DNA from 2 places in the Cryobacterium sp. TMT2-4 genome. Region 1 is predicted to be linked to the other one. Evidence: riboswitches for the same ligand, from Rfam matches in the RefSeq annotation. Region 1 holds a riboswitch; the other holds the start of a gene.
What was found. A riboswitch is a leader RNA that binds a small molecule or an ion and turns the genes downstream of it on or off. The one in region 1 is predicted to bind thiamine pyrophosphate.
Positions count from the first base shown of each region.

Region 2: linked by a shared signal. The riboswitch ahead of E3O54_RS16025 (3-oxoacyl-ACP reductase) and the one ahead of thiM (hydroxyethylthiazole kinase) in region 1 are both predicted to bind thiamine pyrophosphate.

Region 1 is NZ_SOGE01000041.1:3,980-9,088, forward strand. Features, by position in the region: gene E3O54_RS14740 (bifunctional hydroxymethylpyrimidine kinase/phosphomethylpyrimidine kinase) at 1-1,115, opposite strand, end outside; gene thiE (thiamine phosphate synthase) at 1,112-1,765, opposite strand; gene thiM (hydroxyethylthiazole kinase) at 1,762-2,568, opposite strand; TPP riboswitch at 2,562-2,655, opposite strand; gene E3O54_RS14755 (hypothetical protein) at 2,937-3,221, shown strand; gene E3O54_RS14760 (hypothetical protein) at 3,427-3,717, shown strand; gene E3O54_RS14765 (hypothetical protein) at 3,884-4,723, shown strand; gene E3O54_RS14770 (TetR/AcrR family transcriptional regulator) at 4,853-5,109, opposite strand, start outside.
Region 2 is NZ_SOGE01000046.1:63,261-68,369, reverse strand. Features, by position in the region: gene E3O54_RS16045 (AbgT family transporter) at 1-553, shown strand, start outside; gene E3O54_RS16040 (RimK family alpha-L-glutamate ligase) at 626-1,588, shown strand; gene E3O54_RS16035 (putative quinol monooxygenase) at 2,012-2,305, opposite strand; gene E3O54_RS17205 (hypothetical protein) at 2,349-2,477, opposite strand; TPP riboswitch at 2,762-2,862, shown strand; gene E3O54_RS16025 (3-oxoacyl-ACP reductase) at 2,919-3,683, shown strand; partial or broken gene E3O54_RS16020 (LLM class flavin-dependent oxidoreductase) at 3,701-5,016, shown strand; gene E3O54_RS16015 (ABC transporter ATP-binding protein) at 5,013-5,109, opposite strand, start outside.

The DNA.
Region 1 (5,109 bases):
AGTTCGGCGGCAATCGCGCCGTGCGCGCTGGCCGCCCAGAACGCCTGCTCGGTGGCGGTCGGGGCGAGCCGGCTCGCGACGGCCAGCATCCGGGCGTAGTCGCGCAGGTACAGGGCATCCTGGGCGAGGTACCAGATGAAGGCGTCCCGGTTCAGGGATCCGTCCCCGAGCGCTCGGATAAACGGCAGCTCGTCGGTGTCGGTGCGGATGTCACGGATGTCGTGCCACCATTCCTCGGCGACCTGGGCCGGGCTGGGGCTGGTGTGCAGGCCGCCGCGCTGCCACAGGCCGGCAAAATGCTGGATCGGTCCGTGGCCAGAGCCAACCTGCAGGTCGCCAGAGTGGGCGATGCTCTCGCTCAACCATAGTTTCGCCTCGGCTACCGCGTCCCCCCAATCTGCCAGGCTCGGCCCTACCGTGCCGGCCCGAGCCGCTACCCGGGTCGCGACAGCGGAGGAGAAAGAACACCCGGTTCCGTGGGTGTTCGGGGTGTCGATCCGCAGCCCGGGAAACTCCCGCACGGTGTGGGCGCCGACGAGGGCGTCTGGTACGAGGTCACCGGCGAGGTGTCCGCCCTTGGCCAGCACGAGGACCCCGTACGTCTCGGCGACGTGCTGCGCCTGGCGCAGCACCGCCGACCAGCTCGTCGCCACGGGAGAACCGACAAGGATGGCCAGCTCCGGGATGTTGGGCGTCACTAGGTGCACGACGCTCAGCAGGTCGCGCAGAGCCTCCTCAGCATCCTCGGTTAGCAGGCGGTCGCCGCTAGTGGCGATCATCACCGGGTCGAGCACTACGAGCCCAGGCTTCACTTGGCCGAGCCACCCGCTCACGGTGCGGGTGACGTTCACGTCGGCCAGCATCCCGATCTTGACGGCATCGATGTCGACGTCGTCGCTCACGGCGTGCAGCTGCTCGCGCAGGAAGGAGACCGGCGGCACGTGCACCGAGCGCACACCGTGGGTGTTCTGCGCGACCAGTGCGGTCACCACGGCCATACCGTAGCCCCCGTTCGCCGCAATGCTTTTGAGGTCGGCCTGAATGCCCGCTCCGCCGGTCGGGTCGGTACCAGCAATGCTCAGCACGCGGGCAATGCGGGGGGATGCGCCGGTCATGCCGTCACGCCCCACGCGGCTCGCAACTCGCGGGCCGCCTGCTCCGGATGCGGTGCCGCACAAATCGCCGACACCACGGCGACGCCCGCCGCTCCGCACTCACGGAGGGCGGCCAGGTCGCGCAGGCCGACCCCGCCGATGGCCACGCTCGGCAGCGTGCTGACCCCGACCAGGCGTGCGAACTCGGCCAGCCCCAGGGCAGGGGGCGCGTCACTCTTGGTGCGTGTGGCGTGCAGTGCGCCAATGCCGACGTAGTCGATCAGGGCAGGATCCTCGGCCGCGCGGCGCAGCTGGGCATCCGTCGATGCGCTGAGCCCGATCACCGCGTCACCCCCGATGAGGTCGCGCACCGCGCCGACGGGCAGGTCGGATTGCCCGACGTGCACCCCGATCAGCCGGCGCCCGGCGGCACGGGCGGCCAGGAACACGTCGACCCTGTCGTTCACGATCAGCGCCACGGTGTCGGGCAGCACATCCGCGATGCGCAGCACGGTGTCGAGGAACTCCCGCCCGGCGGTCTCCTTCTCACGCACCTGCACGGCGCTCACGCCTCCGGCAACGGCGTGCCGCACCACGTCCACGATGCTGCGCCCGGCCGCCGCGGCCTGCCCCGAGTCTGTCACCAGGTACAGCGACAGGTCGAGGATCATCGGAGCACCGCCCGGCGTGCGATGTCCTGCGCGTTGACGGTGGCTAGGGCGTCCACAAAGGCGACAGCGAAGCTGCCCGGACCGGCGGCGGACTCTGCCGCGAGCTCGGCCGCGACGGTGTACACCGTGGCCGCGGCCACCGTGGTGAAGAACCTGTCGGCGTCGACCGTGGCGAACGCGGCCATGACCGCGCCGAGGGCGCAGCCCCCGCCGGTGACGCGGGTGAGCAACGGATGCCCGTTGTCGATGTGCACCAACTCACGGCCATCCGTGATGATGTCGACCGGCCCGGAGACGGCGATCACCCCACCGGTCATCCCGGCCAGCGCGTGCGCCGCGGCCAGGGCGGCATCCACCTCGTCGGATGAATCCACCCCGCGGCCGCCGGATCCGGCGCCCGCCAACGCGATTATCTCCGACGCGTTTCCGCGCACCACCGTGGGTCCCAGGTCGCGAAGGGCGAAGGCCAGCGGCGTGCGCACCGGCAGGAAACCGACGGCAACGGGGTCGAGCACCCACGGTGTTCCAGCATCGTTCGCGGCTGTGACGGCCTCGACCATCGCGTCGCGTTGTTCGGCGGTGGGCGTGCCGAGATTGACGAGCAGCCCAGATGCGATCCGCGCGAACGCGCCCGCCTCGCCCGGAATGTCGACCATCGCGGGCGCCGCACCGAGCGACAGCAGCACGTTAGCGGTGAAGTTCACCACGACGCTATTGGTGAGGCACTGCACGAGGGGCGGGCGGGACCGCACCTCGTCAAGCGCTGAACAGGTGAATGAAATAAGTTCTTCTGGCGTGCGCATTTGCGCGACATCCCTTCGCTAGTACTAACTAGATCAGGTTCAACGGGTGTTATCTCAGCTCCAGGTGGAGCACCCCGTGTCACTTGGCTTATGAACCAGCGTATCGCAGCGCCTTCGTTCTAATTCATGGTTGGACGCGGCCAATATCTTGGCAACTGGCCGACGGAACGAGGCCATTGCGCGAGCGCACCAAGAGCTGGCCGAGCGTCTCGTATTCCATGGGCGGCGGATTCATCGTTAGTTGCGAGACACCGAGAATTAGATGACTGATGCTGCCCGGGGACGAGTCAGGACGCCGCACCCTGGTCTCAGAAGCTTCCCTACGGTCGGCCAGCCAGGATCGTGGCTACATCGCTGTTGGCTTTGAAGTGAGCAAGCGCGTCAGCAGAGAGCAACCGGATGACGTAAACAATTCGGCGCCGTTCGCTCTCAGAACCGTTGAGGATGTTCTCGTGGTGAGCCACTCTGTTTCGGAGATCTCGCAGCGCGGCCAATGCGTCATTAAGCGGGTTTCTGTCGGTACCTGGTGGGAAGACTTTGTGGAGATGAGGAACCCAGATGGTTTTCTCGTGAGCGTCCACGAAGAGGTAGGTCAAGAAGCCATACATGAGTTCGGCGACGACCTTGCCGGGTATTGGCGGCGTGTGTGGTGACGTCGCTGCGTTGATCCGCGCCCGCTCGACGTTGCCTCGGGCGATCTTGTTTGTGACTTTAGCGCGCTGTGGCGGCGTTCTGTGATCGCTATTTGGCGCATTTAGCTATATGCCCGCGTCGCTCCGGAGCAGGTGTCAGTGTCTTGTATCCCATAGGTTTCGACGCGCGGAGATCGCAAGAGAGAAACAGCTAAGTGCATCCGCTGTGGTGACGTTCACGTTGAACATGTGGGACAGTCACTCGGCTGCCAGGGCAATCTGGCAGCATCCGATGAAGGTGACGGGTTCGGTGCTTCTTCCCGTCAGTGGGCAGAGCCTCAGCCAGGAAGAAATATTCACCGAGATCGCGAAAGCATGGGAGGCACAAGGTTTCGTCCGAAGCGATCGAGCATTAGGCACCGACATTTACACAGGCGATAGTCTGCAACTACGCATCCGCGGCACCAGCGAGGGCGTCTCCATCAGCGCAACGTCGGCCTGCAGCGGCCTACCCTAGCTGCCAGACATACAGCCACGACGCGGTTTCAGGTGTGTCGAGGAATAGGCTCCACGTTATGGCGTCGCAAATTGGAGTCACCCTCATGGTTCTTCGCGACCTAGGCGCGTCGTCGTATGGGCACCGCACGCGACCACGATTGCCCGGCTTGAGGCCATCCTTTCTCATGACGGCAACTCCCCGCCTCGTTGGCCTCATGGCGGTCAGCGCGCTAACCCTAACCGGATGCTCACAGCCGACATCGTTGACGACCGGGTCAGCCTCCACGGACGACGCCACCCCGGAGGTCGTCGCGCAAGTGCGGGCGGCCGACCTCGCGCGCGATATCGGCGGGGAGAGACCCGACGACATCGACGGCTGGGCGCGCGCTGCAGTCGCTCAAGCCATTAGCGACAGCGCGGACATCGAGCTGGTCGGCGTCGACACCCGGCAGTCGACCGACCTAAGCGAACCGTTCGGCAGCCTCGACTTCCGGGTTTTCGTGCCAGGGCTCAAGAACGCGTCCACGGGCGCGCCTGGCCCCTTTTGCTTCCGAATCGAGTTCGACTACTACGGCAAGGTCGGCACATGGGAATCGTCTGACGGCATCGACCCGATCGGGTGCCCACCGGATGCCGCCATCGTGACGCCTCGCGTCGACGACAGCATCGTCCCTGTCGTGTCGGACACCGCGCGCGAGGTGGCATCGGCGGTGCTTCTCGCGCGAGTGCAGACTGGTTCGCCGGCGACGGTAGACGCGATCATCGGCGCGATTTCCGCGCAACTCACCACTCCGACCGGCGAGTTCGAGGTCGTCGCTCCGCCGCGGGTCGTCGTCCAGGTGAGCAGCGCTGGAGATCGGGTCGGCGTCGCGTTCGGTTCCGCCGAAGATTGCGTCCTGATCAAGAGCGAGAACGGGACGGTCGACGACGTCTACCCACCCCCGGTGACGCTGCAGCCAGGTGAATTAGGCTGCACGCCCGAGACGGCACTCACTGACCCTGACCAATTGCGATCGCCGCACTGACGTGAGAGTCAGCCACGCCGAGACCATAAGCTCTTGCCCGTAAGACGGTCCTCTTGCGGAACTCCGCACGGATCCGTGGATTGCCCGGCCGCATGCACCGATCGCAGGTGACTCCGCATTAGGTGCTGGTCAGCGGTTTCTGATGATGCGTGCAAGCTCTTTCTCGAGGATGACGGTTGCCCAGGTGCTGTCGTTTCCGGGTGGTTCCATGAGTAGGTGAATGGCAAGGCCATCGAGAACGGCGTGCAAATGGCGCGCTCGTTCTACCAGTTCAGGGCCGCTGGGCCTGCAGGCCAACTTTTCGGCCAGTCGGAGGCAGCCGTTCCCCAGTTCTTCGTAAGCGCGATTTCTGATGGAAACAAGTTGCGGCAACGCAGGGCTTTCCG
Region 2 (5,109 bases), on a different contig from region 1:
CGCCAGGGGCAGCGACGTGCCTCGCGTGATGGGGCAGGCCATCAAGGACATGAGCGGATTTCTCGTGCTTGCATTCATCCTCGGCCAGTTCGTCGCCCTGTTTAATTTCTCCGGAATCGGAAGCTGGCTCGCCGTTGCAGGAGCCGGGGGCCTTGAGTCCATCGGCCTCACCGGATATCCGGCCGTCGTCGCCTTCGTACTGCTTGCCTCGCTGCTAAACCTCTTCATCATTTCGGGTTCGGCCATGTGGACGCTGATGGCCGCCGTGTTCGTGCCGCTGTTCGTATTACTTGGCTACGAACCTGCATTTATCCAGGGTGCGTTCCGGGTGGGAGATTCGGCCACCCAGGTACTCACACCCCTCAACCCGTACATGATCGTGCTACTTACGATGCTGCGTAGGTACGAGCCACAGGCGGGCCTTGGCACCGTGATCGCCCGTATGCTGCCCTTCGCAGTCACGTTCTGGATCGCTTGGGTAGCCGTGCTGAGCGTCTTCTACTTCTTCGACCTACCGATGGGCCCGGGCAACGGCATCATGATCCCGCAGTAGTAACTGCGCAAGACCGGAGGAATACCCCGCACGGGGGCCTCCTTAAGTTCAGTGCAACCCGAAGGGATTTTTATGACTTCCAGCCAGACCACGATCTATGCCCTGCACGAGAACCCTGAATGGTTTCCGCCATTCGCCCGGGCCTTTGAAGCAGAGGGTATGGAGGTGAAGGAATGGCTGCTCACCGACGGCGTTCTCGACCTGGATTCGGTACCGCCGGAGGGAATCTTCTGGTCGCGCATCAGCGCATCCGCTCACACACGCGACCACGGAAAGTCGAAAGACTACGCGCGCGCCGTGTTGGCTTGGCTCGAGGCCCACGGCCGCCGCACGGTGAATGGCCGGCGCGTTCTCGAGCTCGAGATGAGCAAGGTCGAGCAGCTCGTTGCACTCAAAGCCGCCGGCATCGACACCCCTCGCACCGTAGCCGCGGTGGGCCGTGAGCAAATTCTCGATGCCGCACACGACTTTCCCACCCCGTTTATGACCAAGCACAACCAAGGCGGCAAGGGCCTCGGCGTTCGCAAGTTCACGAGTCACGAAGAGCTCGCCGCGTACGTTGCCTCTTCCGAGTTCGAGGAGCCGCAAGACGGCATCACACTCATTCAGGAATATATCCAGGCTGCGGAACCGTTCATCACCCGGGTTGAGATCGTGGGCGGCGAGTTCATCTACGCCGTCAAAGCCGACACCGCACGCGGCGGCTTCCAGCTGTGCCCGGCGGATGCCTGCGCCATCGACCCGATCACGCGCGAGCTGATCATGCCTCCCGGCGCCACCATCGCACCCATAGCCGGTCAGCAACTGTTCAGCCTGCGCGAAGACTTCGACCACTCGATTATCGAGAAATACCTCGAGTTCGCGCGCCGCACCGGGTTGGAAGTCTGCGGCATCGAGTTCATCGAAGCCGAAGATGGCCGAGTGCTCACCTACGACGTGAACACCAATACGAACTACAACGCGGTCGTTGAGGCCGAAGCCCCTCGTTCGGCTCCACGTGCCCTGGCTCGGTACCTCAAAAAGCTCGCAGCCTGAAATACGTGGCGCCAGCCCCAGTACCAGCTCACGAAACGGATAAAACTCTCGTTGGTCCACGGTGGTTAGCCGTGGAGGCCAATACCACCGATGCAGCGTTGGGATGAAGATACCGACATCTTTTGCGACGCCAGCGAGAGGGATCTATTGGCGAAGAATTTCTTCGCCGGAGAAGTACGCAGACTTTTACGACTCAGTCGGGAAGTACTGGTTGCCCTCAACCAGGATGGTCGTATCCGACTTTGCCACCACGACATCATTTCAAACTGCGTGATACATGGCCGACTGAGCGTTGTGTGCGGGCTAACCCGCAACTGCGCCGAGTGTAGGCGGCTTACCTGGCCCAGTTCCCCAACCGGGAACACATCACGGCGCACAACCGGGGACATGAGCATGATCTCGGGCATGCGCCGTAGTGCCCGGTCAGATGTCGCTGGCGATCTCAAACATGGAGATTTGGGGGGTACTGGCCAGCAATGAGCCCAGATCGGTCGCACCCGCACCCGCGCGCCAGTGACGATATGCCGCGTCAGCGTCGGCCGACGCCCACCGCTCCAGCAAGATCATGTGGGCGGGATCATCGCAATCAAGCAACACATCAACACCCAGGCACCCCTCAAATGCACGGGTTCCGACCAAAATGTCTCGCAGCATGGCCTCCGCCCCGAGAACGGCCTCTGGTTTTAGGCGAAGGTCAAGAAGAACTGTCAGGGCCATGAAAACTCCAATTCACATCAGGGTAGAAGGTCGGGCGTAGTGCTTAGAAATTGAGGATCTGGTAGCCCTCGACTACGAGATTACGGATACTGGCGTCGCCGTTGTACTCCCTAAGCAGCGGCCACCCACCGGCCTTGACCGCGTCCCGTGGGATGCCACACAGAATGCGCACGCACCCCGGATGTTGTCGTGCAGGGCAACGGCGAGAGGATTCATCCTATGCTTGGGGTCTGAGATGGCGGCGAGAGATTCAACACCCAAACCGTCACAAACAACCACGACGTCATCGCGGCGTCCGTGAATTCACGAGCAGTCTTAAGGCCGCGATATACGCGTGAGCTGTCGGAGCCGATGGACTCACAAATGACGACAGCGATCTTACAAAGTCGACCAGCCCGGCAGTCTCTGAGTTTAGGACGCAAATTCCCAAGTACCAGGCCGTTGCGTATACTCGTCTCCAGCGACACGGGGTGCCGACTGCATGACGGTCGGCTGAGATGACACCCGTTGAACCTGATCTAGTTCGAACTAGCGAAGGGATGTCACGGAGAATTACGTGCACCGCATTGGTGCCGGATCTGGTCCTTTCGCCATACCCAAGGTGAAGAAAATCATGCGAATAGCAGAACAGATTGTCCTGGTCACCGGCGGTGCACGCGGCCTGGGTAAAAGCATCGTGCACGCTTTCGCGGCGCAGGGCGCCCGGGTGGTCATCAACTATCACAACAGCGCCGCAGCGGCGGAAACCCTGGCTGCCGGCTATGGGCCTGAACATGCTCTTGCCGTACGGGCCGACGTCACCGAACCGGCCCAGGTCGCGGCAATGCTCACGCAGGCTCAGGCACATTTTGGCTCCACCGTGACAACGGTGGTCAATAACGCGTTGGCCGATTTCAGCTTCAACGGCGATGCCCGCTCCGGCGCTGCCGTCATCAGCTGGAACGAGTTCGAGACGCAGTTCTCCGGCAGTGTCCGCGGTGCCCTGAACACGACCCAGCAGGCACTGGCCGGCATGCGCGAGGCCGGGTTCGGCCGCATCATCAACATCGGCACCAACCTTTTCCAAAACCCGGTGGTGCCTTACCACGACTACACTGCCGCCAAGGCCGCCATGCTCTCCCTGACCCGCACCCTTGCCTCGGACCTCGGCCTGCACAACATCGCCGTGAACATGGTCTCCGGCGGGCTGCTGCGCACCACGGATGCCAGCGCGGCCACCCCCGAGGACGTGTTCGACTTCATCGCCGCCTCCACCCCGCTACGCAAGGTGACAACCCCGGCCGAATTTGCGGATGCGGTACTTTTTTTCGCCTCCCCCTGGGCGCGGTCGGTCACCGGGCAGAACCTGATAGTCGACGGCGGCCTGGTGATGAACTAACTAGGGCCGCGCCGGTCATGTCAGCCCCGCGCCAGCTTCACTTCAATGCGTTCCTCATGGGTTGTGGCCACCACGGCGCCGCCTGGCGGCGGCCGCAGTCGCCCATCGAAGAGTTAGGAGACATCAGTTTCTACGAACGGCTCGCCCGAAGCGCCGAACGTGGCCTCTTTGACGCCGTTTTCTTCGCCGACGGGCAAGCCGTCGGCGATGTGAGTACCGGCCCGCGGTGGTTTCTTGAGCCGCTGACGGCGATGGCAGCGATGGCGCGGGCGACGAGCCGGATCGGGCTGGTCAGCACCGTCTCGGCGACCTTTTACACCCCTTTCCACGCTGCGCGCATGCTTGCATCCCTGGATCACATCAGTAAAGGGCGCATCGGCTGGAACGTGGTGACCTCCATGTTTGACGCCGAAGCCCGCAACCATGGAATGGACATGCTGCCCTCCCACGATCAGCGCTATAGCCGGGCGGCCGAGTTCATCGAGGTGGCGCTGAAATTGTGGGATTCGTGGGAGGACGATGCTCTGATCCTGGACCGCGGAGGTCTCTATCTGACCCGGCCCGGGTGCGAGCGATCGGCCACTCCGGTGAACACTTCCGGGTGGATGGCCCGCTGACGGTGCCGCGCCCGCCGCAAGGTCGACCGGTGCTGTTTCAGGCCGGCGCCTCCGTCCCTGGCCGGGAGCTGGCCGCCCGTTATGCCGAAGGTATCTATGCGGTGGCATATGACCTCGCCAGCGGACAGGAGTACTACCAGGATATGAAACGGCGCATTGCCGTAGCCAAACGCGATCCGGATGCGGTGTTGATCATGCCCGGTCTCGTCACTTATGTGGGGTCCACACAGGCGCAGGCGCGGGCGAAGCAAGCGGAGGTCGATGCCCTCCTGCCGACCGAGCAGTCGCTCGCGCAGCTGGGAACGTTCGTGCAACAGGATTGCAGTACCTGGGATTTGGATGCGCCGGTGCCGCCGCTGCCGCCGCTGGCCGGCTTCACTGGGCCGCAGGGTCGGTATGCGACCATCCTACGAATTATCCAGGCTGAGCAGCCCACGGTAAGGCAGTTGCTGGGCCGGCTCGCCGCCGGCGGTGGGCATTGCACCATGGTCGGAACGCCGGAGCAGATCGCCGACCAAATCGAGTTGTGGTTTCGTTCCGGTGCCGCGGACGGCTTCAATGTGATGCCGCCGCTGCTGCCGGAATCATTGGATGAGTTCGTGGACCGGGTGATCCCTGTGTTGCAACGGCGCGGTCTGTTCCGCACCTGCTATACCGCGGATACCTTGCGTGGGCACCTGGGGCTGGAACGCCCCACGGTCGGCGCTGCGGTTTAGGGTCCTCTGGGCGGGAGAGTTTCCTCGTGCAGGGTCGCCAGGAGCGTGCGTTCGTATCCGGCGAACTCTGCCGAGGTGGTCATCGACACCTCG